DNA from 3 places in the Paraglaciecola sp. QJM3NY_14 genome. Region 2 is predicted to be linked to each of the others. Evidence: predicted binding sites of a transcription regulator. Region 2 holds the regulator's gene; each other region holds the start of a gene.
What was found. The regulator FliA, encoded in region 2, starts transcription of late flagellar genes. The targets are predictions, from matches to a motif close to CTAAAGNTNNNNNNNNNNNNGCCGATA.
Positions count from the first base shown of each region.

Region 1 (9,940 bases), 1.2 Mb from region 2:
CGATAACTTTACCGTGCTTTATTTGAAAAGCTCTGAATATGATGCAGCTGTGTTCTTAAAAATTGGTCGACAAATATCGGAAGCCTATGAGCAGCTGATCGAGGTATTTTTAGCAAGCATTTCAGTGGGTTACGAAAATGTTAATTTATTCCATCAACTACACACTGCCGCGTTTAAAGATTGGCTAACCAAGCTGCCAAATAGAATCGAATTTATTAACCGCCTAGACGATATCAGTAATGATTCAGAGCACGCTAATGATGTAGTTGCTTTGATTGATATTAATCATTTCGCCGATATCAATGACGGTCTAGGCCAGGATACTGGTAACGACACCTTATTGGCCTTAGCTCAACGTATTGAATCCACTTTTCCGACAGCGGCAGCGCTGGGGCGAATCGGCTCGGACGTATTCGCCGTTGTCGGTACAGAGCGAGAAGTCAATCCTGCTGCGCTTCAGGGGTTGTTTAATAATGCATTTGAAGCTGGCGACCATATGCTACCGCTGAGCGCGGCATTTGGCTTTTGTCGGTTTAATGGTAAAAAAAATACGGGTATCAATATACTCAAGCACGCCAACATAGCGTTAAATAGGTCGAAAAAAAGTCTAAAAACGAATTTTGAGTATTATGCCCCAGAAATGGAAGAGCAAACGACGTGGCGCTTAGAGATGATCCGTCAGTTGCGTACAGACTTCGCTGAGCGAAAATTGCAATTGTGGTATCAGCCGCAAATTGACTTAGTGACTCAAGACATCATTGGTATGGAAGCGCTACTTCGTTGGCCTTCTTCTGATGGGGGATTCGTCTCTCCCGCGGTATTTGTACCACTGGCAGAATACTCGGGCTTAATCATAGATATTGGTGCGTGGGTTATGCAAGAGTCATGTGAAAAGCTGCGTTTGCTAACAGAAGCAGGATTCAAAGGCTTGCGCATGGCAGTCAATATATCTATGCCTCAATTTCGTGATCCTGCGTTTATAAACTTGGTTAAAAAAGCAATTATAAACAATGATTTAGAGCCTGATTACATAGAGTTAGAAATCACTGAAAGCATTGTGATGGATGAACCCCAATTGGTGGTTGAAGCACTGAATGAACTCAAAGAGTTTGGCGTTAAGGTAGCCCTTGATGATTTTGGTACAGGCTTTTCGTCAATGAGTTATTTACAACAGCTACCGCTTGATCGCTTGAAAGTTGACCGAGCGTTTGTTAGTGAAATAAGCCCCAACAAATCGGCCTTTATTGCTGAAACCATCGTCACACTTGGGACAAAACTCGGTCTGAGGACGATTGCTGAAGGTATTGAAAAGCCAGAGCAAGCCAACTATTTACTCAAGCTTGGTTGTGATGAAGCCCAAGGCTTTATGTATGCTAAACCAATGCCTTTTAGTGAATTGCTGACATTTATGGGGCAACGCAAAAGAGGCCAATCCCTGTAGATACTAGATAATCTTAGCGATGGCATGCTGCATCGCTGATACTACTTGCTGCTCAAACCAAGGGTTTTTCTTCAACCATATGTTATTCCGTGGAGACGGATGGGGCAAAACGAAAAACCTTGGTTGGTACGCCTGCCAATCTTTTACTCTCTCCGTCAACGATCGCTTATCCTGTAAGTAATAGTTTTGAGCATATTGACCAATCAATAAAACATGTTTGATTTGCATGGAGTTTATGAGGCGCTCATGCCAAAGGGGCGCGCATTCTTTACGCGGCGGCTTGTCACCACTTGACGCTTTTCCAGGATAACAAAATGCCATCGGCAGAATTGCAATATTGTCTGGATTGTAAAACTGCTGAACGTCTAGATTCAGCCATTTCCTCAAGCGTTCGCCCGAAGCATCATTCCAAGGCTTGTTCGTTTCGTGTGCTTTGATACCAGGAGCCTGACCTACGATAAGTATCTTTGAGCGCTGATTTCCTTGAATGATTGGGCGAGGACTCAGGGGCAAATGTGCTTTACATACTTGGCATTTTTTAGCGTCGTCAAAGTCGGTGATTTAATTTTCCTTCCAAAAAATACAGTTCTGTCATATTATTGTCATAATCCTGTGGTTTGAGAGTCGATTTGTTTCCACGTTGGATTGCGATGCTTAGCGCTTTGTTAAGCGATTTATCGAGGAAATCATTATGTTAAGAATCAAATCATTTATCATTGTCGGCATTTTAAGCGCATTCGGTGCGGCATCAGCACAAGCTGAAACTCAGAACAACAGATTATTTGACTGCATGGAATCTACCACATTTGCTATTGACGGTTCATGTATCGCTAGCAAAATTCAACAAAATGTTAAGTTTCGTGAAATGCAGTCAGACATCACTCAAAAAACGCAAGTGCAAGATGCCAATGCAATCGCGACAATCCAATTTTTTGAAAAAGACATGCGTATCAATGTCATTGCCCACAAAGATGCATTAGCTGAGTCAGAGTTATTAGTGCTCAACGTCGCTGAGTAATAAGGCTGTGCTAGGTTAACCAAATACCTGAATCGTTCAATGTAGGGATAAGCTCACATTGAACGGTTATTTTTAGCCCTTAACTTACTGTTTGGCTAAGTCAATTTTTAATACTTCAGTTATTTCACTTCTTATGAAACCACTTTATCTATCATACAAAAAAGCCCCCTTGTGGGAGCTTTAGAATACTAAGCCATTTGGTATTTTACTTGATACAGCTGCAGCCATTTTTGCTTTCGTAACTCTAAATTGTATTTGAGTTCGCGGTATTTAAAATCTAGTTCTAGTTTCTCGTAATTACGCTTCAATTTATGTTTGCGAATTTCCATTAAGCGTTTTTTAGTGGCGTACATTTCGCCCATTTTATGCAAGATTGCATCATATTCCTGCTGTAAACTATGTAATATCTCATCGGCATTTGGAAGCACAGATAACTTCTGCTGTGCGCGCTGCAATTGCATCGCCATCTTCGCTTTCTCAATGCGTTCTTCTGGGCAGCGGCGTAAGTTTTTGGTCCAGCCTATAAACGACAGCCCTCGTATTAGCCATTTAGTTGGATCAAACTGCCACCATTTAATGCCATTGCGGTAATCATATTCAAATATGTGGTGGTAATTATGGTACCCCTCACCAAAAGTGAAAAAAGCTAAAATGTCATTATCGCGGGCTGTATTTTTATCTGTATAAGGTTGACGTCCCCAAATATGGGCAAGAGAATTAATAAAAAACGTCACATGATGGACAACCACTAGGCGGAAAAAACCAGCAAGCAACACCATACCAAGCACATCACCATTCAACCAACCTAATGCCATTGGAATGCCAAAGTTAGAAATAAGCATGATGGGAAGGTAGTACTTATGCTGCCATACAACGACCTTGTCTTTTTGAAGGTCTTTACAATTACTATAATCAGAATAGCGGTGTATCTGATATTCGCGAAGCATCCAACCCATGTGTGAATACCAAAAGCCACGCTTGGCCGAATACGGGTCTTTATCGTTGTCGTCCACATGCCTGTGGTGGATCCTGTGATCAGAAACCCAATGTAATATGCTGTTTTGAAGGGCCATTGCTCCGCCAATAGCCAGTACGACTCTGACAAAGGTATTCGCTTCATAGGCTTTATGCGCCCACAGCCTGTGGTACCCAGCGGTGATAGACATCCCTGAGAAGTAAATAAGAATAATACACGCAGCGATCTCTGCGCCATCAAACCCTTGGGTTAGAGCAACGTAAGGCACAAGAAGGAGTGCGACTAGTCCAGTAATCACAAAGACTAAAACATTAGTGAGAATTAAACGGGGTTTTTCCATTACAAAAAGCAGTACTTTATTCAGCTTACACTTGTACGCTAATTTATCTAGCAAACGCGTATTTAGCAAGCTATTTCTTGTATTGAACCTTATTACTTCGTGCTGATTCGCGTTAAATATGGATAATATAAAGGAATTAATATTCAAAAGGGGCGTAACGTGAGTCGTCAAGAACAAAAGCTTAAGACGAGACGAACCATTATAGATGCAGCTTTTAGTTTACTGGACGAGCAAAGAAGTTTGTCTAGTATCAGCTTGCGTGAAGTAGCTCGCGCCGCTGGCATCGCACCGACCTCATTTTATCGACATTTCAAAGACATTGACGAGCTTGGTTTAACATTAGTCGATGAAGCTGGCTTAAACTTAAGGCAGTTGATGCGTCAGGCTCGATTGCGGATTGCCTCAGGTGGGGGAGTGATAAACACGTCGGTGGATACGTTTATGGAGTTCATTTGCGCCCATAGCAATGTTTTCCGGTTGCTGCTTCGTGAGCATACCGGAACGTCTTTGGCATTTCGTGCCGCTGTATTACGGGAAATTCAGCACTTTATTGTTGAGCTAACAGATTACACTATGAGCACAACAGGGTTGCCCTATCAGTATGCGAACTTACAAGCAGAAGCTATGGTTAAACTTGTTTTTAGTGCGGGCGCAGAAGCGTTGGATTCAGGCGCTGAACAACAAGCAGTGTTGGCTCAGCGCGTTAAGTTGCAGTTGCGATTTATCGCTAATGGGGCGAAAGAGGCCGCCGGCGTTTAGCGCTTTTGCAAGTAAACTCCTGATTCCACATGATGTGTATATGGAAATTGATCAAAAAGAGCAAATCGAACTACATTATGTGTTTCGCTCAATACTGCCAAATTATTATTGAGTGTCTCAGGATTACACGAAATATACACAATGTTTTGATACGCTTTGATCATGTCTAGCGTGTCATCATCAAGGCCAGAGCGTGGGGGATCCACTAAGACTGTTTGGCAATCGTAATCCTGCAAATTGATACCTTCTAAACGCCTAAAGCTGCGTTCATTGTTTAGTGCTTGCACAAATTCTTCGCTCGACATCCTTAAGATCGTCACGTTTTCTATGTTGTTTAAACGGATATTATCTTGCGCAGCAGCAACCGAAGATTTAGATATTTCGGTTGCTAATACTTGTCGAAAATTTTGTGCCAGAGGAAGACTGAAATTCCCTGCACCACAATACAATTCGAGTAAATCGCCTTGGCAATCTTGAGTAACATCTAACGCCCACTCAAGCATTTTGCTGTTTACCCCAGCATTTGGTTGCGTGAAGCTATTTTCAATTTGTTTAAACGTATACAGTCGATCATTCACTGGTAGCGTTTCTAGCACATAATCTTTGTCTAACAGCACTTTTTGCTTTTTCGCGCGGCCAATTATGTCGATTTTAAATTCATCTCTTAACAATGCGCGCAATGCTTTTGCTTCTTTTAGCCACTCATCTTCTAAAGGTTTGTGATACACCAAGGTGACTAATATTTCATTGGTTAGGGTACTCAGATAATCGATTTGGAATAACTTTCTACGTAATACTTCGTTCTTTTTTACTAATGATAATAACTTCATCATCACTTCATTGATAACGATACTGGCAGGGGGAAACTGATTTACTGCATACTTTTGCTTTGTTGATTGGTCAAACATGACATGATCTAAGTTATCTCCGTCGTGCCACATCCTGAATTCCGCACGCATCCTATAATTCAGAGGTGCTGATGAAAACGCCTCTAATGCTGGCATCGAAAATGTTTTGAAAGCCTGTTGCACGCTATTAACTTTTTGAGCGAGTTGTTGTTCATAGTCCGCAGGGTTAATTTCGGTTGGGCGCACGGCAATTCTCCAGATGATGTTATTAACGAGCGCGGGATTGTAAGTGTTTTCAGCGCTTGTGCAATATTAGTTTTTGATTGCGATGAATTGTACTAAATTTAGCCAGCATGCGGCCGATAACCTAGTTGAGGAAAGTGAGGTGGCACAAATGAATATTAATGAAATTAAGGCTTTCATGCGTGAAAAGCCGGCGCACTTGGGGGAGGCAAATAGCTTTCAGAACCAATTGCGTGATTCAGGTCTTGAGCAAGCAAGCACACTGGCGGGTGATAAGGCGTCCTTGAGCGGCGCATTATCATCTCATAGTTTTTTTGCAGGCCAAGTATTAACTAATTCCATGAACCACAGTGTATCGGTTGGGGCAAGCAAACTTCAGCTTAGAGTACCCCAGCAAGCTGACGAGGAAGAGACGAATAAAAGTTTATTCGACTTTGAAGAGGTCGCTCGCAATGTGTTGAATTTTGTAGGTGGTGCAATCAAAAATGCTCAAGGAAAAGGCGCTGACGACGATGCTTTGAATGCTCTTTTTGAGCAAGCTCGTTCGGGGGTATTAAAAGGCATTGGCATGGCTGAAAAAGATCTCGTCGGAGTGATGAATGATGACATCAAAAATGGGATTAGCCGAAGCCAAGAATTAATAGATACGGGATTGCAAAAGCTAAGAGATTCGATTTTCTCAGAAACTCAAGAAGCGAGCGATGTCGGCACGTCTAACGTTTCGTTGGAGAATCAAGTGAACTATCAACGCCGTGACACGGGTGAGTTACGTATTCGTACGTTGGATGGTGACGAAGTTAACATTCGCTTTGAAGACTTGGAAAGCTTTGAGTTAAACCAAAAGTCGCTGGTAAAAGTTGAAGAAGAACAAGTGTTTCAGCAGCCAGTAGAGCCATCGAAACCTCAATCGGTAAACAATGCACAAGATATAGCCGAAAACGACGTGGCTGATGAGCCGAGCCTTGATAGCGCTGAGCAAATGGGCGTAACGCAATCTTCACTACAAGAAAGCGATGATGCAAGTAACAACGTGACAGCTAAAGTCACCTCAACGCAACGCTATGAGCACATTAGCAGTAATGCACTGTCTTTCACTGTGCAGGGGGAGTTAGACGAAGACGAATTAAAGGCGATAGGTACATTGGTTGCTGACGCCAGCGATTTAGCTGATGAATTCTTCAACGGTGATATTGAGTCAGCATTCAATCAAGCATTAAAGCTGGGATATGATGAAAAAGAGCTAACCGGTTTTGCTTTACAATTAACTAGACAAGAGCAAACCCAATCTATTCAGGCGTATGAATCGGTTTCTCATTTCAGTGAAGATGACCCTAGAGGAGACCCTAATAAGACGGTTAAACCGGTCGCGCATTATCTAGATAAAATGTTGGATGTTTTTGAGCAATCGAGGCAAAAGCTTGAAAGCGGTGAACAGTATGACGATTTGATTAATGGATTGATTAATCAAATGGGCGATGTTCACACACCAGATTTAATTTCTGCAATTCAACGTTTTCATAGTTTTAATCAAAAGCTATTGAATGGTTTACCGTTAAACTTCTCAGGAACTAACCAGAGTGAATAACTCGCTGGAGCGATAAAAGTTCGGAACAAGATAACGTTAGTCACTAAAGGTGACTAACGTTATTTAGAGGTGGGGACTAATCTTCTAAATTTAACTTTTTAAGCAGCAATACTGCTTGAGTTCGAGTATTAACTTCTAGCTTTCTAAATACTGCACTGATATGCGCTTTAACGGTCGCTTCAGTGACATTTAATTCGTGAGCAATTTGTTTATTTAATAAACCATCATGGATTAGCTTTAACACCTGAAATTGCTTAGGCGTTAATTCTGCAATTCGTTGCGCTAAGTTGAGTTCTTCACCGTCAATTTGGGCAATCTGTGCTTTTAACTCTTCAGTTAACCAAATTTCACCGCTCATGATTGTTTTCAAGGCATCAGCAATCATCAAAGTAGGGCTGGACTTAGGTACAAACCCTTTTGCGCCGAAGCTCATCACGTACGAAACAACTTCAATAGAGTCACTAGCCGAGACTACTGCGACAGGAATTTCAGGATAATCCTGAGTGACTCGAATTAAACCATAGAAATTCTCACATCCAGGCATGTGCAGATCGAGTAATATTAAATCGATATCTGGGTTTTCATGGAGCGTCATTAATGTAGAGTCGAGCGAGTCGGATTGCAAAATCTCAATATCTTCAAACAGTGGACTTAGTGCACCCACTAAAGCTTCGCGAAATAGCGGATGATCATCTGCAATTAAAAACTTTGCCATTTATTTGCCTTCAATAAATAATTCAATATTAAGTAACAAGACTAATACTTTAGTCTTGATTAATGAAGGGATTAATTAACTTCCCTGCAATTTATGTGACACATTCTATCAGAAGGCGTAAGTATGATGTAACAAATACCTCATGCAGTTTGTTTATATCAGAAAAATTTTTACGATCCTCTTAATCCATGGTGCAAATAGACAAGAGAATTGCGTGGTTTAGTGGCTGCGGGTAGAATTACGCTAATTTTCCACAATCATTATCAATTACATGCAATCAAGCAAAGACGCCATTTATTCACAACCTCAACAGGTAAGTGATTTCCGCTTCGATGATACCGTAGCAGAGGTTTTTCCAGATATGATCCAGCGCTCTGTGCCGGGTTATAACACCATCGTCGATGCAATTGGGCAATTGGCTGGACGCTACGCTACAAACAATTCCAATATATACGATCTCGGTTGCTCCCTCGGCGCAGTTAGCTTAGCAGCGGCAAAATACGTAGTGGCTGATAACTGTAGTATCATTGCAGTGGATAACTCTGAAGCTATGGCTCAACGGTGTGCCCGGCACGTAAAAGCGTATAAAGCGAATACTCCCATAGAGGTGATTTGCGATGATTTACAAAATATCCACATCGAAAACGCATCAAGTGTGGTAATGAACTTCACATTGCAATTTATCGACCCCACTCAGCGTGATCAGATTATTCAGAGTATATACGATGGCTTAGCACCGGGTGGAGTTTTCATACTTTCAGAGAAGCTTCGCCACGCATCAGAGCAAGGGAATGAGTTACTAATTGACCTTCATCATGAGTTTAAAAGACGCAATGGTTATAGCGAGCTAGAGATAAGTCAAAAGCGTGAATCAATTGAAAACATTTTGCGGGCTGAAACGTTTGAGGCGCATCAAACCAGACTACAAAATGCTGGTTTTGACGATGTCGTATTGTGGTTTCAGTGTTTTAACTTTGCCTCCATTGTCGCGATCAAAAGCTAACATTTTTTTATTTATTTACTTTACAGGCGCCGTTCATGTCAGTCCCTTGGTTCAACCAGTTTTATAAAGAAATTGCCGACTCCCCGCTAAGTGCTTGGTTAGAGCTCCTTCCCGGGCAAATTTCTACCTGGCAAAAAGAGCAGCTACACGGTGATTTCAACAAGTGGGTAAAGCTGCTTGGCAAGCTGCCTCAGACTCATCCTAGTGAAATTGAGCTCAAAGAGAGGGTTGAATTTGGGCTGCAAAGCGAGATAAACGAGTATACGCAGAAGCAAATTATAGGCTTACTTAAGCAGTTTATGCCATGGCGTAAAGGGCCATTTCATATTCATGGTATTCATATTGATACAGAGTGGCGGTCCGACTGGAAATGGGAAAGAGTACAACCGCATATACAGTCGTTAGAAAATCGTTATGTTCTTGATGTTGGTTGCGGCAGTGGCTACCACATGTGGCGTATGCTAGGAGAAAACGCCAAAATGGTGGTGGGCGCGGACCCTTCTCAGTTATTTTTGATGCAGTTCCAAGCCATTAAGCATTTTAACCCCGACTCACGCATTCATTTATTGCCCGTAGGTGTTGAGCAGCTACCTGAAAAAAATGCCTTTGATACGGTTTTTTCAATGGGGGTACTGTATCACCGAAAAAGTCCACTCGATTTTTTACAACAGCTAAAAAATCAGTTGCGACCCGGTGGCGAGCTCATTCTCGAGACACTTGTTGTTGAGGGAGATGAAAATACTGTATTGATGGCCGGGGACAGGTACGCTCAAATGCGCAACGTATGGTTTTTGCCTAGTACAGATGCCTTGTGTTTATGGATGAAACGACTGGGCTTCAAAAATGTGCGCGTGGTAGATTTAGCAAAAACCACGATTGAAGAGCAGCGCGCAACGCAGTGGATGGACAGTCAATCTTTGGTTGATTTTCTTGACCCGAATGATCACTCAAAAACCATTGAAGGCTATCCTGCGCCCTTGCGCGCCGTTGTTGTGGCTGAGCGATAGCATAT
Region 1 covers NZ_CM149664.1:4,784,325-4,794,264, reverse strand. The annotation lists gene AC0VYA_RS20475 (bifunctional diguanylate cyclase/phosphodiesterase) at 1-1,441, shown strand, start outside; gene AC0VYA_RS20470 (uracil-DNA glycosylase family protein) at 1,445-1,954, opposite strand; gene AC0VYA_RS20465 (hypothetical protein) at 2,133-2,459, shown strand; gene AC0VYA_RS20460 (acyl-CoA desaturase) at 2,648-3,775, opposite strand; gene fabR (HTH-type transcriptional repressor FabR) at 3,935-4,534, shown strand; gene trmA (tRNA (uridine(54)-C5)-methyltransferase TrmA) at 4,531-5,628, opposite strand; gene AC0VYA_RS20445 (DUF5610 domain-containing protein) at 5,777-7,210, shown strand; gene AC0VYA_RS20440 (LuxR C-terminal-related transcriptional regulator) at 7,287-7,925, opposite strand; gene cmoA (carboxy-S-adenosyl-L-methionine synthase CmoA) at 8,197-8,928, shown strand; gene cmoB (tRNA 5-methoxyuridine(34)/uridine 5-oxyacetic acid(34) synthase CmoB) at 8,964-9,935, shown strand.
Region 1: AC0VYA_RS20445 (DUF5610 domain-containing protein) is a predicted target of FliA. The motif match lies at 5,721-5,747, and genes of this name have one in related genera.

Region 2 (9,940 bases):
ACCTTGAAGTGTCAATGAAGAAAACATAATGATGGGGACGGGTTTACGGGCCATTATTCTTTTGACGGCAGTGATCCCATCCATGATAGGCATCTCCACGTCCATAGTCACTACATCAGGATTAAGCGTAGCGACCATCTCAATTGCTTCTTGACCATTTCTGGCCTCACCTATGACTTGTAAACTGGGGTCTTGCTCTAGAATTTCTTTTACACGGCGCCTAAAAAAAATCGAATCATCAACAACTAATATCTTGTATGCCATGTGTATTTTGTAAAAACCTCGTGTTTAACGCGCTTGTCGAATGGCATCGGCTTTTTTCTTAGCATAATGCTTTAGTAGGCCTGGAACATCTAGGATCAATGCAATCCCACCATCACTGGTAATCGTTGCGCCAGCCATGCCAGGAGTACCTTGTAGCAATTCATCTAATGGCTTAATCACCACTTCTTCTTGACCGATGAGCGCATCAACCACAAAACCGAGTTGCTGGGTACCAATTTGCACGACAACAACGTGTCCTTTGGCGCGATCTAGCGGGATTGGCTTAGCATTTTTGCGTACTAACCACTCGCGTAAATAGAATAATGGGATCGCTTTGGAACGAACGATTTTTGTTAATTGGCCATCAACTGTATTAGTTTTACTCATATCCATGTTGATAATTTCATTTACCGAGCCTAATGGCAGTGCGAAGGTTTGATCGCCAACCACTATCATAAGAGTCGGTAATATTGCCAAAGTCAGTGGCACTTTAATTTCTAGCGTGGTGCCTTTGCCCAGCACAGAATCGATATTGACCGTACCATTTAGCTGGTTAATTTTGGTTTTCACCACGTCCATACCAACGCCACGGCCTGACACTTCGGATATTTCAGTTTTGGTCGAGAACCCCGGAGCGAAAATTAAATTAAATGCTTCTTCATCTGTCATTCGAGCCGCGGCATCAGCATCTAATACGCCTCGAGAAATAGCTATTTCTTTAAGCTTATCAGGGTCCATGCCTTTACCGTCATCGACTATGCTCAGCAAAATATGATCACCTTCTTGAGAAGCTGATAGCTTTACCGTACCTAAAGATGGCTTGCCCGCTGCGACCCGATCCGCTGGCATTTCTATACCATGATCCACTGAATTTCGTACTAGATGCACCAGAGGATCAGCAAGGGCCTCGACTAAATTTTTGTCTAAATCTGTTTCTTCACCCTCTAGTTCAAGGGTAATTTCTTTCTTCAAGGTGCGCGCTAAGTCACGCACTACTCGAGGAAAACGCCCAAACACTTTTTTGATGGGCTGCATGCGCGTTTTCATCACGGCGCCTTGCAAATCGCCGGTGACCACGTCTAAATTAGCAATCGCTTTTGACATACTTTCGTCGTTGACGGATAAACCTAAACTAAGCAACCTGTTACGCACTAATACCAACTCACCTACCATATTCATGATTTGGTCTAAGCGCTTAGTATCCACCCTAACCGTCGTTTCCGGCTGTGGTGCTGCGGGACGCTTTTCCTCACGCTTAGAAACAGCCGACTTGTCCGCCGCCCCAGGGCTTTTGGCAGGTATATTGGCTTGGCTAGAGGCAATGCTGGGCACACTCGACTTAGTGTCGTTACTTTTATCAGTGGCTTTTTCACTTGCGGATTGCGACGGCGTGTTATCAGATACTGCAGACTTTACTGGAGTGTTTGGCGCTTTACTTGTTTCTCCGTTAGCTTCTTTTTTGGTAACAGGCCCTTGCCCTTTACCATGGAGCTGATCGAGTAACGCTTCGAATTCATCATCACTGATATCTTCTGATTCAGAATTTGGGCTTGCTACGGGCGCGTTAGTCGATTCAGAGGGAGCGTCTTGAGAGCCGCCAAACTGCCCTTCTCCATGAAGCTGATCGAGTAACGCTTCAAACTCATCGTCACTAATATCGTCACCATCACTACTCATATCAGCGCCACTGGAAGACTCTGTGGATTGTGGCGGCTTATTTGATGGTGATTGCGATGCTCCTCCAACGGGATTACCTTCACCGTGAAGTTCATCAAGCAAGGCCTCAAACTCGGATTCGTCAAAGTCATCCGAATTTGTTTTAGGCTGAGATGCCGCTTCACTGGGCGCCTCGATTGCTGGCGTTTCGATAATTGGAGGCGCAGCAACTTGGTCTTGCGCCTCTGGCTTACTCAGGCGATGCAATGTATCTAATAACGATTGCTCTGCTGCTACCAAGGGTTTGTTCGATTTTACATCTTCAAACATGGCGACGACTTCGTCGGTTGCTTGAAGAATAATATCCATTAACTCCGGCGTTAATGAACGTTGGCCATTACGCATGACATCGAATACGTTTTCAGCGCCGTGACAAATATCGACTAATTCGGTTAACGAAAGAAAGCCCGCGCCACCTTTAACCGTATGGTAGCCTCTGAAAATCGCATTCAGTAAATCCGAATCTTGCGGATTATTTTCCAACTCAACCAGCTGTTCTTGAAGCTGCTCTAGTATTTCACCCGCTTCTACTAAAAAATCCTGAAGGATCTCCTCGTCAACATCAAACCCCATATTGTAACGCCTCTAAAATCCTAAACTTGACAGTAAATCATCAACATCATCTTGATTAGATGCGACGTCATCACGGTTAGCTGCATCGAGAATTGGGCCTTCCGCTTTAACACTATCGGCTTGTTTATCAGATATATGAGGAATTTCCGTTGACTCTGATCCACCGAACATCGTTAACATATGCACTAGGCTGTCTTCTACTTCTTTAACTAGTTCAATGACCCGGCGAATAATTTGCCCTGTGATGTCCTGATAGCCTTGAGCTAGTAGCATCTCGGTTAATAATGCGTTTAATTTTCCAGACTCGTCCTTCCCCTCTTCTAAAAACGTGTCGAGGCGTCTGCACAGGGCATTGAATTCGCCCAGCTCTAACTGACGATTAAAAAGCTTCTTCCACTCAGGAATGATTTCGTTCATTTCAGAATTGAGCTTTTCGGCAATGGGCATGCAATCATCGACTAAGTCCATCGTGCGATTCGCGGCTTGCTCAGTGGTTTCAATAACATACGTGAGCCGCGTTTTAGCGTCAGGGATCTCTTCATTCGCTAAATTAGCAATACGTTCATCGAGTTGAAAGTTATTCAAAGAATCATGAAGTTGGCGAGTTAATTTACCCACCTCTTCGAACAGTTCGACAGAATTGGTGTCATTGACACTATCGAGAAGCTGCTGAGCGCCTTGATTATTACCACTTTCAAGTAAAGCGACTAATTGCTTTGCATCTTCTAGCTTCATGGGGGCTGGATGTGAGGTCATAAGGCCTTCCTTATCGTTGAGAAAAGCCTGACTAACCTAAGCGTTCAAATATCTTGGCCAACTTCTCTTTAAGGGTCGCAGCAGTAAATGGTTTGATAACATACCCATTAACACCAGCCTGCGCCGCCGCTACAATTTGTTCTTTTTTGGCTTCTGCCGTTACCATTAACACTGGTGTGTGTTTAAGGTTTTCATCAGCACGGATCGCCCGCAATAAATCAATTCCTTGCATGCCTGGCATGTTCCAGTCAGTCACTACAAAATCAAAATCACCTTGTTGAAGCATAGGCAATGCGGTACTGCCATCATCCGCTTCTTGAATATTAGTAAAACCTAGATCTTTCAATAGGTTCTTGATAATGCGACGCATTGTCGAGAAATCATCAACAACCAAAATTTTCATATTCTTATCCAAAACTTTCTCCGCTCGAGGCAAAATCAAAACATTTATATGTTATTTGTTTATTCTTCAATACGCCAAGTCTGCATTTTACTTTTTAGTTTTAGCATAGCTTGGCTGTGTATTTGGCTAACACGTGATTCACTCACGTCTAGAACTTCACCTATTTCACGTAGATTCAATTCTTCGTCATAGTACAATGATAATACAATTGCTTCACGCTCAGGTAAGGTTGTAATGGCATGGGCTAAGGCTTTTTGAAAAGAGCCTTGGAGCAAATCTTCAAACGGAGTATCAGAGCCTTTAGTTTGCTCTGTTGTCACCACATCTTCCGATACCCCTAAATCTTCCATGCCAATAATTTTACCTGCATTCACTTCACCGAGCATTTGGTGATATTGCTCAATGCTCACTTCAAGTTTTTTGGCTATATCTACATCTCTGGCGTCACGGCCTGTCTCACGCTCAACTTTATTAATGGCATCCGTTATCGCACGGCCATTTTTATGCACAGAGCGTGGTGTCCAATCACCTTTTCGAATCTCGTCAAGCATAGAGCCGCGAATTCGAATCCCTGCAAAGGTCTCAAAACTCGCACCTTTGGTGCCATCGAAGTTACGAGACGCTTCAAGTAAACCAATCATACCGGCTTGAATGAGATCGTCGACCAATACGCTGGCGGGTAAGCGGGCAATAAGATGATGAGCAATGCGCTTTACCAATGGAGCATGACGCTCCACCAGTGCATTTCTGTCATCTAACTGCTGATACGCAGCGGCTTTACTGTTCACCGAATATCGCCCACGGCTTTTTTGGCCACCAACTGCTCTAGGAAGAACTCTAAATGCCCTCCTGGCTGAGAAGGCACTGGCCAACCTGCTGCCTGTTGAGCTAGCTTTTTAATAGCGATAGCCGCTGGCGAAGTTGGATATGCTTCAACAATCGCTTTTTGCTTACGAACCGACTTACGAATATTTTCATCAAACGGTACTGTGGCGACTAGTTCTAAGGCCACGTCTAAAAAGCGGTCGGTGACTTTTGTTAACTTATTGAACAACTCTTGTCCTTCTCGCATATTACGCACCATGTTGGCGACAATTTTAAAACGAAAAACACCGTGCTCTTTATTCAAAATTTTGATCAATGCATAGGCATCTGTGAGGGATGTGGGTTCATCACACACTACCACTAAGATATCTTGTGAGGCACGTGAGAAGCTTAAAACCATATCAGAAATACCCGCCGCAGTATCAACGATTAATACGTCAATCTGCGAGCGCAGCTCACTGAATGCTCTAATTAAGCCTGCATGTTCGGTTGGAGTGAGTTCAGTCATTGACTGACTGCCAGAGGTTGCTGGCGCAATTTTAATCCCGTGGGGACCTTCAACAAGGACTTCGTCTAGAGTGCATTCCCCTGACAATACATGTGAAAGGTTTTTCACGACACGTAAGCCAAGTAACACATCCACGTTGGCTAAGCCTAAATCTGCGTCTAATACCATGACTCTCTTACCCTGCTGGGCCATAGAGATCGCGGTATTTAACGTGACGTTGGTTTTACCCACGCCGCCCTTACCACCGGTAACGGCGATCACTTTAATTAATCGAGATTGATTCATTCTTCTTAAGCTACTCGCTTGGTCCTCAATCATACTGCCACTGCTGCGTTATTTAGTGAGTTACCACTAGTATGAATTAATACGTGCTTTTTATAAAGCTTAGCGGCGCTGGTTATTAAAAATTTTGCATCTGCCACTTTCAAGTCTTCCGGAACCTTTTGGCCATCGGTAATAAAGCTCACGGACAATTTGTGCTCGATGGCCGCACTAATTGCCTCTCCAAGACTGTAGCATTCATCTATTTTGGTGAAAATACAACCCTGTAAAGAAATCTGTTTGTAAGCAGCAATGGTTTGCTGCATAACTTGATATTGACTGTTGGCTTGCATGACCAAATAACTGCTGATATTCGCCGTTGTACTCTGCTTCAACGTTTCTAACTGCTTGATCAGTCTAACATCTCTTTGCCCAAACCCTGCAGTATCAATAAGTATAAGTCGCTTATTCCTAAACTGGAATAACAGATCTGATAACTCTTCAGCGTTCTGCGCTTTTTTCACCGAGCAACCAATAATTCTGGCATAGGTAGAAATTTGCTCGTAAGCAGCGATTCGATAGCTGTCAATGGTGATCAAGCCGACGTTTTGAGCACCGTATTTTTGCGCAGCTTGTGCGGCAAGTTTTGCCACAGTCGTTGTCTTCCCCGTCCCAGTAGGGCCCATTAAAACTGCGATGCCGCCTTTGGTCAGTAAATTACTTTCTTCAGTTTGTATGCGATTAGCCAGCAGTTTTAATAAAAACAACCAAGCTTGACGCTCATCAGTATCTGCCGGGGTATAAGAAACCACTTCATTGGCCAGTGCTTCACTGATACCCATCTTTTGTAACTTGTTGGTTAAATAGCCGTGTAAAGGATGGTTTCGTCCTTTGTCTTGTTGCAAAAGACCAGCCACTTGGAACTGAAGCACATTACGTAAAGAGGCTAGCTCTTGACGCATTTCATTTAATGCGTCTTGCTGATGCGGTACGTTGGGTACTTCTGGTTGCGCCTGCGTTTGGCGTTGCGGCTGACTTGTTACATTTTGAGGCCTTGCAGGCTGCGCAACAGGCTGACTCACTTGATGAGCTGACTCTTTTGCTTGAATTTGTTTTTCAAGCAATGCTCTAAGACTATCCGGTCCGCTGTCACCGATGATTTCACTGAGGGTAGGAGTGGATTCTGCTTTGGGCTTCGGTGCAGAAGCCAAACTGGACTCGGCGCGCTTAGGGCTTGCAGCTGGCTCTTTGTCATATGCAGCGACAATTTCCACGCCATTGCTTAGCTTTTTATTAGACATGATGACTGCGTCATCGCCCAACTCGTCTTTGACTTGTTTCAAAGCTTCGCGCATGTCTTTGCCATAAAAGCGTCTAATTTTCACAATTTACCCCTTGCTACTTGCATCTGGTGACGGACTATTGACCCACCGCACTGACTATTTTAATTTGTTTGTCATCTGGAATTTCTTGATATGACAACACATGCAAACCTTGTACTGCGTGTTTCAAGAACCTTGATAACACGGGGCGCAACATACCTGAAGTAAGTAACACGGCAGGTTCGCCCGCTAATTCTTGCTGTTGAGAAGCATCATTTAGTGACTTTTGTAAACGTTCAGCTAAACCAGGTTCTATTCCTGCGCCATCTCCTCCACCGGCTTGTAATGACTGGTGCAACATCTGTTCCAACTCTGGCGCCAAAGTTATGACTGGTAACTCAGCTTGTCCGCCGTTGATCTCTTGAATAATTAGGCGCTTAAGCGAGATACGCAGCGCCGACACTAATACATCAGGATCTTGACTCTTAGGTCCATACTCACACAAGGTTTGTACAATGGTGCGTAAATCACGGATAGGCACGCCTTCGTACAATAGCGTTTGCAGCACTTTAACCACGGTACTAAGTGACAAAATATCAGGCACTAAACCTTCGACTAATTTAGGGCTTTGCTTGGCAAGCATGTCCAGCAATTGCTGAACCTCTTCATGACCAAGTAGTTGATAGGCATTATTAGTCAGAAGTTGACTTAGGTGAGTCGCGACAACCGTGGCGCTATCCACAACGGTATAACCTAACGTTTGTGCATGCTCACGTTGGTTCGAGCGGATCCAAACGGCATCTAAGCCAAATGCAGGATCTTTTGTAACGGTTCCATCTAATTTGCCAAATACCTGACCTGGGTTAATCGCCAGTTCGTCGTCGTGGCTGATTTCGGCTTCGCCAACAGAGACCCCCAACATGGATATGGTGTAATTGTTAGGACTTAAATCTAAATTATCGCGAATATGAACTGGGGGAATAAGAAAGCCAAGCTCTTGAGACAATTTCTTACGAACCCCTTTAATACGTGTCAATAACTCGCCGCCTTGTGATTTATCTACCAGCGGGATCAAGCGGTAACCTACTTCTAAACCAATGGTGTCAACGTGTTGTACGTCATCCCAACCTAGTTCTTTAATTTCAGCAGGTTTTGGTGTGCCACGTTCTTTTTCAGGCGCCAATACTTCCGGCTGTGAGGCCAATTTCTTTTCGCTCCAGTGCTGGTAATAAGCATATCCGCCCACTAACGCACTAAACCCCAAGAAAGCCACATGCGGCATGCCCGGCACTATACCCATGACAAACAAAATACCACTGGTGATGTATAACGCTTGGCGATTACCTAATTGACGAGTGAGTTCTTGTCCCATTTCTTGGGAGTCGTTTTCACGAGTGACGATTATCGCTGTCGCTACAGACAACAATAACGAAGGAATTTGTGCAACTAGGCCATCACCTATGGTTAGCAATGTATAAATCTCGACGGCCTGCCCGAAGGCTAAGTCGTGTTGAAAAATGCCAATGAATAAACCGCCCACTATGTTGATCAACATAATGAATAACCCTGCAACCGCATCCCCTTTTACGAATTTAGACGCACCGTCCATTGAGCCATAGAAGTCGGCTTCACTGGTCACTTCAAACCGGCGTTTACGGGCTTCATCTTGGTCGATAAAACCTGCGTTTAAATCTGCATCAATGGCCATTTGCTTACCTGGCATTGCATCTAACGTAAAGCGTGCGCTCACTTCTGAGATACGTCCAGCACCTGCGGTCACCACTTTAAAGTTAATAATCAACAGAATGGCAAATACCACAATACCCACAGCGTAGTTACCACCAATAACCACTTCGCCAAATGCTTGGATCACTTTCCCCGCCGCATCACCGCCTTCGTGCCCTTCCAGCAAAACAATCCGTGTTGATGCCACATTCAAGGCTAAGCGCAGTACAGTGGCAATTAGCAGAACGAGTGGGAAAATTCCGAAGTCGACGGGCTTCTTAGTGAAAACAGACACTAAGATAATGACCAGTGATAAAGCAATATTAAAGCTAAACAGCACGTCGAGAAGAAACGCTGGCATGGGTAAAATAACCATTCCCATGATGGCCAACAATACAAGAGGCGCACCAAGTCCAGACATAACAGACTGAAATTGATTTTTGTCGAAACGATTAAGATAAGCTGTTAGTTGCATAGCGCGTATTTTTTGACACCTGACGGACGTTTTACTTCATAAAGCAACTACCGCGCCAAATGAGGTAAAACACCCCTACGCCATGCATTAATCTTTAGTCTAACCGCAGGCTGGTGAGACTTTAGCGCCTCAATTCGTAAGGGATAGGAAGGTTTGTGGGTACTGACTTAGGACGTTTTCCCTTGCCATTTTTGTAGGCTTTTAGTTGAAAGACATAAGCCAAAATTTGCGCCACGGCCATGAATAGCTTAGCCGGGATCTCAGACTCCACTTCAGTAGAGTAATAAATTGCTCGAGCCAACATGGGCGATGCGACAATAGGCACTTCATGTGCGTCGGCTATTTTACGTATATGCATCGCCATTTCATCGACCCCTTTGGCAACGAGCACGGGTGCTCGGGTGCCTTGTTGGTCATATTTCAAGGCGATGGAATAATGCGTCGGGTTCGTTACCACCACATCGGCCGTAGGTACTTCTTGCATCATACGGTTTGCAGCAGCTTGAAATTGTAATCGACGAATACGGTTTTTAACCTGTGGGTCACCTTCAGCGTTTTTGTTTTCGTCTTTCACTTCCTGTTTCGACATTTTCATTTCTTTGTTGTGCTTGTAACTTTGATACGGCACATCAAACGCCGCGATAGGAATAAGTGCGCAGCACATCATGAGAAATGCCCATGATATTAAGTCCATCGCATGAAATAAGTTTTGTGGATACAGCTCTAAATCAAGGTGTAAAGCTTCATCCTTAAATACCAACATAGCGACATAAGCCATGCCCATCACCACTATCACTTTGGCTATCGCTTTAAGCAATTCAACTAACCCATTCATACCAAACATACGCTTAAAGCCAGCGAGCGGATTGAGCTTATTGGCTTTAGGTGCCGCACCCTGCCAGGTGAAATTGTAGCCACCAAGCGCAATATTGCCGTAAATGCCCGCTGCGGTAATGATGACCATGTACAGCATAACGGGCGTAGCGACTGTTTCGATCGCTGAGCCCCATGCTTGAAACATATGCGTAAAGTCATAGGTTTCATCACGCGATAGAGTAAATGTGCGCTGAGTAACTAGGTAAATCGCCTTGGCAATTTGCCCTCCCATCATG
Region 2 covers NZ_CM149664.1:3,589,551-3,599,490, forward strand. The annotation lists gene AC0VYA_RS15335 (protein-glutamate methylesterase/protein-glutamine glutaminase) at 1-264, opposite strand, end outside; gene AC0VYA_RS15340 (chemotaxis protein CheA) at 289-2,553, opposite strand; gene AC0VYA_RS15345 (protein phosphatase CheZ) at 2,566-3,309, opposite strand; gene cheY (chemotaxis response regulator CheY) at 3,341-3,724, opposite strand; gene AC0VYA_RS15355 (RNA polymerase sigma factor FliA) at 3,772-4,500, opposite strand; gene AC0VYA_RS15360 (MinD/ParA family protein) at 4,497-5,363, opposite strand; gene flhF (flagellar biosynthesis protein FlhF) at 5,360-6,691, opposite strand; gene flhA (flagellar biosynthesis protein FlhA) at 6,726-8,828, opposite strand; gene flhB (flagellar biosynthesis protein FlhB) at 8,950-9,940, opposite strand, start outside.

Region 3 (9,940 bases), 2.0 Mb from region 2:
ATGGAGTATGAACAGGCGCCTATTATTGGCAAATTTTAAAGAATGCTACTGATAAAGTGCAGGATGATTATTGGCACAAGCGGGAAGACATCAGATACAAAAAAGCCTCGATTTATCGAGGCTTTTAAATCATCTTCTGATTACGTTAATCAGATCAGGATCGCTTAAGCGAAGTTGCTCGCTGCGAAATCCCAGTTTGCTAGTGCCCAAAAACCTTCAAGGTACTTAGGACGAGCATTACGATAATCGATGTAGTAAGCATGTTCCCATAAATCTACTGTTAGTAGAGGGGTAACACTTGCATCCGTTAACGGGGTGCCTGCGTTGCTAGTGTTAACGATGTCTAGGCTGCCATCAGCAGTTTTTACAAGCCAAGTCCAGCTTGAACCGAAGTTGTTAACTGCTTTGTCGTTTAATGCGGCTTTGAAGTCTGCGAAAGAACCCCATTTAGCATTGATTGCATCAGCAAGGGCGCCAGTTGGCTCGCCGCCGCCATTAGGGCTTAGGCTGTTCCAGTAGAACGTGTGGTTCCAGATTTGAGCAGCGTTATTGAAAACTCCGCCTTCTGACGATTTAACGATCTCTTCAAGATCTTTATTCGCCATATCAGTACCTTCAACCAAGCCGTTTAGCTTAGTAACATAAGTCGCGTGATGCTTGCCGTAGTGATATTCCAACGTTTCAGCTGAGATATGTGGTTCTAAAGCATTTTTTTCATACGGAAGAGCTGGTAGTTCGAAAGCCATGATAATTCTCCATTTAAAGTTAACAAAAATCGTGTGTCTAACCTTGTGTAAACGCTAATGTTTTATACACGAATATAAAACGGTTTGTCCAAAGTTATCCTGAAACCCAGTCACCGATCTTAGGGCGCTTAAGGTACATTACAAGGGGTAAGCTTGATAATAATTTGAAACCAATAAAGATCACAAGGGAGCATTGGTATATTGCCTTGAAAACGGTAAACTTGACCGCATTACTAGCGTTAATAAAATTTTGAGTGAGAATATTTATGGAAACAGTTGAAAAAATTCAGCAACAAATCAGTGAAAACCCCATTCTTCTTTATATGAAAGGGTCGCCTAAATTGCCTAACTGTGGCTTTTCAGCTCAGGCATCACAGGCGTTGATGTCTTGTGGCGAAGAGTTTGCTTACGTTGATATTCTGCAAAACCCTGACATTCGTTCAGAATTGCCAAAATACGCTGACTGGCCTACTTTTCCACAGTTGTGGATCGACGGTGAGCTTATTGGTGGTTGTGACATCATCATGGAAATGGTTCAGCAGGGCGAATTGCAAACAATCGTTAAAGAAAGCGCTGAAAAACGCGCTGATAAGTAACAAAGGCAGTTGCTCTAAACGACGTCGATTGGCTGCGTTTAGAGCAGTTAATCATCCATAAAAAAAGAGTCCTGTAGGACTCTTTTTTTATTTGTGTCTTGTTCCCTGCGTCATAATACTAATGAACGCTAAAAAGGCACTGATTTTTTGGTGTTCCTAGCGAGTGTTGACTCCGCTAGGTTGGGTTAACACACTTCTTTAAATAGAGATTCATCAATAATCGTGTTGTCAACGATGCTTTGCGCCATACGCACACATTTGCCGCACTGATCACCCACGCCAAGCGCTTCACGTAACTGGCGCATATTGCCCACACCGTCTTCGCGAACGGCCTGTTTAATAGCTTTGTCGGTAATGCCGTGACACAAACAAACGTACATAATTAACCTTACTGAATATTGATGTAAATGATAATAATTGTTGTTTGCAGTACTTTCAAGTATTTCTTTTGTCAATTTGTACATTAAATAGTCTAGATTGATTTCTACTTGATAGTGTGAGGTGAGGGGCCGTAAAATCTGACTCGCCACTTGGTTTTTACCAAACCATACCTACATTATTGGTTCGTAAAAGAGTGTGATAACCCGTTAATAGTCGTTACACTATGCGCCAGCATATTTTAAACCCAAAGAATGGAGATCAAAAATGAGTGTACTAGTTAGTCGCCCAGCCCCAGATTTTACCGCCGCAGCTGTATTAGGAAATGGCGATATCGTTGAAAACTTCACCCTAAGCGAAGCAATCAAAGGTCAAAAAGCAGTATTGTTTTTCTACCCTCTTGATTTCACTTTTGTTTGCCCATCTGAATTGATCGCTTTTGATAAGCGTTACGATGAGTTCAAAAAACGTGGCGTAGAAGTGATTGGTGTGTCTATTGATTCTCAGTTTACCCATAACGCATGGCGTAACACTGCTATCAATGACGGCGGTATCGGTAAAGTGAAATACGCTATGGTTGCTGATGTTAAGCACGAAATTTGTCAAGCATACGATGTTGAGCATCCAGAAGCTGGCGTTGCTTTTCGTGGTTCATTCTTGATCGACGAAGAAGGCGTTGTGCGTCACCAAGTGGTCAACGATCTTCCTTTAGGTCGTAACATTGACGACATGCTTCGCATGGTTGATGCGCTTAACTTCCATGAAGAACATGGTGAAGTATGCCCAGCCGGTTGGCAAGCTGGTGAAAAAGGTATGGTAGACAGCCCTGAAGGTGTTGCTAGCTATCTTTCAGAGAACGCTGATTCGCTTTAATTCAACGCTGATCCGCTTTAATACAACGCTGATCCGCTTTAATACTCTTTAGCGTGATGCGTTATAGTTGAAGTGATAGAAAAGCCGCTGTGATCTTATGTGAACAGCGGCTTTTTTGTGTCTGCGAAATAAGGCTTAGTCATGCTCTGGGGTAGGCCAACCACATGCGCTTTGCCATTTATTAACAATATAACAATAGAGTTCAGCCGTTTTCTGGGTGTCATATAAGGCTGAATGTGCTTCGCTTTGATCGAAACTAATATTGGCCGCTTGGCATGCTTTGACTAATACCGTTTGCCCCAACGCTAAACCTGATAGCGTGGTGGTATCGAATGATACGAATGGATGAAACGGCGTACGCTTAATTTTACTGCGTTCGATAGCGGCATTGATAAAACCTAAATCGAATGCGGCGTTGTGCGCCACCATTACTGAGCGCTGGCAGTCAGCGTCCTTTTGCTCTTTGCGAATTTGCTTGCACAAGTCTTTCATGACTTCTGTTTCATCTAATGCTCCCCGCAGGGCGCACCAAGGATCTATCCCGTTGAACTCTAACGCCGCTTTTTCTAAGTTAGCCCCTTCAAAGGGAACCACGTGATAATGAAACGTTTTATCTGGGGTTAAAAAGCCATCGGCGTCCATTTTGGTCGTAATTGCAGCGACTTCAAGCAACGCGTCGGTTTGCGCATTAAAGCCCGCTGTTTCAACATCTACGATAACGGGAAAGTAGCCTCTGAATCGGTCTTTTAGGAGAAATTGGGGATCTGACATAGCTACCTATAGCGATAAAAATAAGGCGTGATTATGTCAACTATCTGCACACGTCGCTACCCTATATACTTAATAATCTAGCGAACTATAATCTTTAGTAGACTGGGCAAGCGGTGAATTCAGGGTTAAGCTTTTACCGTGGGAGTCGATAACCAATGCACAGGAGCAGTGATTGCTCATGAAGCGGAATTAATCAAACGAAAAGACTTATGAAATCTATCTTATTTATAGTGTCCCTGACGTTAAGCGGTTCTCTATCAGCTGGGCTACGGCAATACGCGGCAAAAATTGAGACATCTGACTGGCAGTTAAGCCAGCAAAGTCGTTTGCAGTGTACCTTGGCACATAAAATACCAGGCTATGGTGAGGCAATGTTTACTAGCATGGCGTCTAAGCAACTGAATATGGAGTTTGAGCTTGATATGCTGCGTTTGCCTAAAACGTTTGGTATGGCATCTGTCTATTCTGTTCCTCCTCGGTGGATGCCAGGGCAAATGCACCACGCCATTGCAGATATGACCATACGTAAGCAATACAATGGCGATCTGCCAGAGCAAGTTGCGTGGACTATGCTCTCGGAATTAGAAAAGGGTTTCTGGCCGACCATATATTATCAAGACTGGTACAATCAAAGTGACAGGATTTCAGTTGGCTTAAATGCCAGCAATTTTGCTGCCCCTTATGAAAATTTCGCACAATGTGTATCGAACCTACTGCCCTATAGTTTTGATGATATTGCCTACACCATTCTCGCCTACCAGAAAAACAGCACCGAATTGACCAAGTACTCCCAGCGTCGTTTGAATATGATTGGTCAATACCTCAAAGAAGATAGCGATATGGAATTAGTTTTGCTCGACGGTTACAGCGATAGCTACGGCGGTCGAGACATGAATAAAACCTTGTCGGTGAGTCGTGCGGTAGAGATAAAAAATTACTTTAGCGACATGGGCGTAGCGCCTCAGCGAATCGAAGTGACAGGCCATGGCGAACGACGACACATTGCCCCGAATACCAATGAAATGTCCCGTGCAAAAAACCGACGTGTGGTGATCCGCATGGCGAAACCTTAGCGGGATCACTTTCTGCCAAACAACGTCAGGATGTGACAGAGCCATCAAAAAAGCCGATTAATGCAATTAATCGGCTTTTTGCTATTGGCTAAGTGATGGCGTCGCTGCGCGCCAATGCGCTAACCAATATATCCTTAGCGGGGTTGTTGGTCTAAATACGTCACGACTGTGTCGGTAAAATCAGTAAACAAGCCATCCACTTTTAGCTGTTTAAACAATAAGTCCAGCGTTTGTTTATTGGTTACGCCTTTTGGCAGCGCGTCTTGCCTAAACGTATATGGGTGCACGTCAAGCCCTGCATCATGTGCGCGTTTGACCAATCCCGTGGGTTGTAGGGTCTGCATATCAACCAACTGAGGGATCCATGGGCCTATACCTTGAGCGATTGTGGCTAACTCTTCGAGTTTTTCAGACGTGCGCAGAGCATCATAATCAGTGGGGGATTCCCCCCAATCATTTTCACCTAGCAACTGAATCAATTTTACTTTTGCGCCCAATTCATGGCGCAAACGTTTCAGCTCAGCATAATCGAAACACTGCACATAAATGGCTTTACTAGCATCATCAAGGCTATGTTTGCGCAGGGTTTTCATAACAATTTTGCTGATATCCACGCCTTGTTCCCGGTGCCAAGCAGGGGATTTTATCTCAGGGTAAAAACCAATGTTCTTGCCAAACTGCCGGTTAAGTTGATTAATCAGCTCAATCTGTTCTTCAAAGGTCGCAATGGTAAATTCAGCGTTGCCTTGATAGCGGTTTTTGAAAATCTGTTTGCCCTCTGTTGTGCTGCGCTCATGCACTTCTAAAGACTTTAATTCTGCTAAGGTAAAATCAAGGGCATAGAAACGCCCGTCATCACGTTTTCGCTGTGGGTATTTATCAGCAACGTTTGTCACTGTATCTAAGTGAATATCATGCAGTACGACTGGTACGCCATCTTTGCTTATCACTACGTCTTGCTCAATAAAGTCTGCCCCAAGGGCGAAGGCGAGAGTAGTGGACTCCATGGTGTGTTCTGGTAGATACCCCGAAGCACCACGATGAGCAATGACCAAAGGTTCAGCCCAAGCGGCTTGGCTCGCCAGCAGCGCAAGCAATGACAACGACAAAATTGTTTTCTTCATATTGACTCCAATGTCACGAATTCCTAATTCGGGTAATTGTGGGTAATTGCGTATAATTATGTTGTTTGAATAAGCTCAATGGCGTAACCGTCCGGGTCGCGCACAAATGCAATTACTGTGCTGCCGCCTTTAACTGGGCCAGCGTCTCGATATACATCGGCTCCTTGGGCTTTTAATTGCTCACACACCTGGTATATATCATTCACCCCAAGGGCGATGTGCCCATATGCGGTGCCTAAATCGTAGCTATCTTCGTCCCAGTTATGGGTTAATTCCAATACGGTGTTGTTGTCTTCGTCGCCATAACCGATAAACGCTAACGTATAGCGGTAATCTTTGTTCTCACTGCTGCGTAGCAGTTTCATGCCAAGCAGTTCAGTGTAAAAAGTGATAGAGCGGTCTAAATTACCGACACGCAACATGGTGTGCAAAAAGCGCATAATGGTCCTTAACAATCCTGAGGTGCGACTAAGTCGTTGATTGTAACTAGTTAACTGTCTCAACAATATGACAAAGCGTAACAAAAAAATGGATAGTCAGATATTAACTGCTTAGTTTCAATCCAATGACGCCAACCGTAATGGTGATTAAACTAACCATTCGCCAAAAATTAAGCGGCTCGTTGAGCATAACAATACCAACAATCGCCGTGCCTATCAGGCCGATAACAACCCAAACGGCATACGCGGTTCCCGCTGGGAGTGATTTCATGGCTATGCTTAATAAACCAAAACTGATGGCCATGGCAACAAGAGTGAATATAGAAGGCCACAGCTTGCTGAAACCGTCACTGTATTTAAGGCCAATTGCCCACACAACTTCGAATAACCCTGCAATGATCAAAATAATCCAGTTCATTTTTATACCTACCCATTTTGAGCTGGGTCGTCCCAGAGAAAAGCGCGAGGGATGAGGTCGTCCTCATTTCGTTGATATCACAACCTTGAGCTAACACAAGCCGCTCTAAGCACGCACAGCGCACAGGTGGTGAAAATTTGATTGTCGAAAAGACGATAAGATTTTAACACAGTGGGTGACTTAATAAATAGTCGCTAAATCACAGATGCAAAACGTGGCGCACTAAACATCCTATTTCTGGGTAACACCTTGTGTAAAAAGCGCGCGTCGATCTAGAGGAAAAGCCCGCTTTAATCATTTAGTGACGGGCAAAGAAAAGAAACACGAATAGTGGTAGTACTTTTGCCGTTCACTATTCGTGTTTATTGTATCTCAATATCTAACGACGATATTCAGAAGCGGTTAAGCGCAATAGCATGGTTTAACTGCAGCTACCTAGCAATACCCATGATGTATCGTTACCTGGTAAACTATTAGTGTACCAATTTGCTTCATAAGCATTGCCTTGGTATTGCATCTGGTCACCTGTGTCGTTGTGGTTATTCGTGCCACCGGGATGATCTGCTTGCACCCAATTAGGGTAGCTATTTATTGCACTGCAATCGATGCCACTGCCTGTTGTTTGCGGGCAACCAGTAGCATCTACATTTGTGCCTTGTGGTGTGTTGGGGCACTGGTCTGTGATATCACTTACACCGTCAGCATCGGAATCGGCTATCGCACAGCCAATAATATCGACTGTTGTACCTGTGGGGGTGTTATCACATTGATCATCACTGTCACTTACTCCATCACCATCACTGTCTAAATTTACGACACTCGAGTTCCACCCTTTAATAATCGACTTCACCTTTGTGCCTGAGGCAGTCAATGAATTCCAGCTTCCGCCGGGCGTAAAAGTGGAAGCACCTTCGTCTTTATCGTTCAGCGCCCAATTAGCGTGGCTAATATTATTTGCTTTGAAAAAAGCCATCCATGCATCGGTTTCATTTGCATTTACGCCGCCATTGCCATCAGCATTGACAGTTCCCCACTCTGTGGCGAAGAGTGCTATGCCGTTATTTAAAGCCGTTTGTGCCTTATTGCGCAATGACGCACCGTGCGTGCCAGCGTAAAAGTGAAGGGTATAGGCAATATTCGCCCGATCAATGGGATCTTGTGAGGCCACATCAACATCTTGAGACCAAGTCGGCGTGCCAACCACAATCAGGCTATTTGGATCAATCGCACGTATTTTATCGATTAGCGTTTCTGCATAAGGCTTAATGTCATTGGCCCATGAAATCTGCAATGGCTCATTATAGATTTCATAAATAACGTTGTCGTAGGTACCATATTTGTTCGCGACTTCTTCGAAAAACCTCACTGCAGTGGCCTGGTCTGTATGAGCCTCGTGACTATGAAAGTCGATAATGACATACATATCTTGCTCAATAGCGGCGTTTACGACCGTGTCCAGGCGACTCATATTACCGTCCCAGTCAAAATTTAAGCTACCGGCCGTATTTACACCATGGCCTATTGCGGCACGTATTATGTTCGCACCAAACTCTGATTTTGCATTCGCAACGGCTTGCGCAGTATAGAATTTCTCGCCACCCCAACCGGTATTACTCCAAAATAGACTGTTACCCGCAAAGCTTACGGGGGTGCCATCTGTCACAATTTGATTCCCACTGACATTAAGAGGAGGTACAGCGGCCTCACTCATAATTGCTACTCCTAACATGATAGCCAAAGGTAAACTTGTGCGTTTTAAACGGTCTTTGGTGGATGTACGTAACACGTGTTTCATTAAAATTCCTTGAAATAAATTATTGATCTAGTTGTATTAATCGCCCTTACGCAGAATGTGAATACTGAAGTTCTGTCTCTTTCAACACATTTTGCACATCGATACATCAAGTGGTACAAGGGAAAATACCGCCAAATAAAAGGTAAAATAACTACCCTTTCGGGGTGAGGTTAGCGAAATTCGTTCCAAGTTGCTTAATTATTTTAAGTGATTGTTTTTACTTGATTAATATTCATTTTATGGAAGTTGGAGTTTAGTTCTGTCGTTGATTAGAGACGAACATTAACTAGATTTGATATGAGCGGCATAATATTTTCGTCAATTCTTGAGAGACTAAAATGGGAGTGAAAGACTAACCTTACGCAAACTTGAAACGTGCAATCGAATAAGAGCAAGGCGATGCTTCACACGTCATTTATTTTTATGCAGAGTCATATTCATCGGCTGGGATTAAGTGGCTGGTAAAGTATTATCGACAATAAACGCTAAGCTTTGATCACAGGCAAGATTGTTTGTTGCCGTTGCAGTGATTGCTAGCCCGCTAACTGACTTTTCGACACCCAATAAACATGCGCAAGCGCTACGACCTGCGATGACTATTTTTAGATGTAATGTTCAGAAACGAATAACGAGACGAACAAGTCAGAGAGTAGATCAAATAGAGTCAGTAGCTCAAGTGAGTTGCTAAGGCAAAAGACAGGGGATAAAATAAAGGAGCAATGCGAAACGCGGTCAAAGCATCGCCCCATGGTTAGCGATAAAAGGCATATAGCAACTATTACAACAACTATGACAGCCATTATCAGCCCTGTTATTTGTGATTATTCAGGGCTAATACTGACCAGCTGTTTACCGAAGTTTTTGCCTTTGAGCATCCCTTGGAATGCAGGTATCGATTGCTCAATGCCCTCAGCAATAGACTCTCGATACACCAATTTGCCATCTTTGACCCACTGCGCCAATTTTTGGGTGATTTGTTGGTGTTGATCTTGCCATTCAGTTTGCACAAAAAAGCGAGCGGTGGGTGGGTTAGGGGATGTTGCCAAAATATCTTGCGGCGTTTGTACCTTGCTTAGATCAGTATCGTTATAATTTGAGACATAGCCACAAATGGGCACTCTAGCGCCTGGATTGAGTAGCTTAGCCACCGCGCGAGTGACATCACCGCCTACGTTCTCAAAATAGATATCGATACCATCGGGGCAGGCTTGTTGTAAGTCTTTTTCAAGATCACCTGCTTTGTAATCTACGCAGGCATCAAAGCCAAGCTCATCAACTACGAACTGACATTTTTCGCTGCCACCTGCGATACCAATGACTTTACAGCCGTACATCTTGCCTAACTGGCCTAAAATGCCGCCAACAGCGCCTGAGGCAGCAGACACCACTAAGGTGTCGCCGGGTTGCGGTTTACCGATTTCGGTTAACCCGAAATACGCCGTGCGACCAGTCATACCCGCCGCACCAAGGTAAGCTTGCAAAGGAATATTCAGATCTTGAATTTTGTACATCATGGGCGCGTCATCCGGTTTGACGAAGTACTCCTGCCATCCGCCATAAGCGGTGATATGATCGCCCACAGCGTACTTAGTTGAGCGCGACTCCATTACCTCACCGACCACTTCACCTGTCATTGTGCCGCCAATAGGGGTCGGCGCTGCATATGATTTCATGTCATTCATGCGCGGGCGCATGTAGGGGTCCAAGGATAACCAGACAGTGCGAA
Region 3 covers NZ_CM149664.1:1,589,828-1,599,767, forward strand. The annotation lists gene sodB (superoxide dismutase [Fe]) at 165-746, opposite strand; gene AC0VYA_RS06765 (Grx4 family monothiol glutaredoxin) at 1,013-1,342, shown strand; gene AC0VYA_RS06770 (bacterioferritin-associated ferredoxin) at 1,528-1,722, opposite strand; gene AC0VYA_RS06775 (peroxiredoxin) at 1,988-2,593, shown strand; gene rnt (ribonuclease T) at 2,729-3,364, opposite strand; gene AC0VYA_RS06785 (flagellar protein MotY) at 3,574-4,437, shown strand; gene glpQ (glycerophosphodiester phosphodiesterase) at 4,572-5,561, opposite strand; gene gloA (lactoylglutathione lyase) at 5,618-6,001, opposite strand; gene sugE (quaternary ammonium compound efflux SMR transporter SugE) at 6,105-6,419, opposite strand; gene AC0VYA_RS06805 (cellulase family glycosylhydrolase) at 6,841-8,214, opposite strand; gene AC0VYA_RS06810 (NADP-dependent oxidoreductase) at 9,036-9,940, opposite strand, start outside.
Region 3: AC0VYA_RS06785 (flagellar protein MotY) is a predicted target of FliA. The motif match lies at 3,489-3,515, and genes of this name have one in related genera.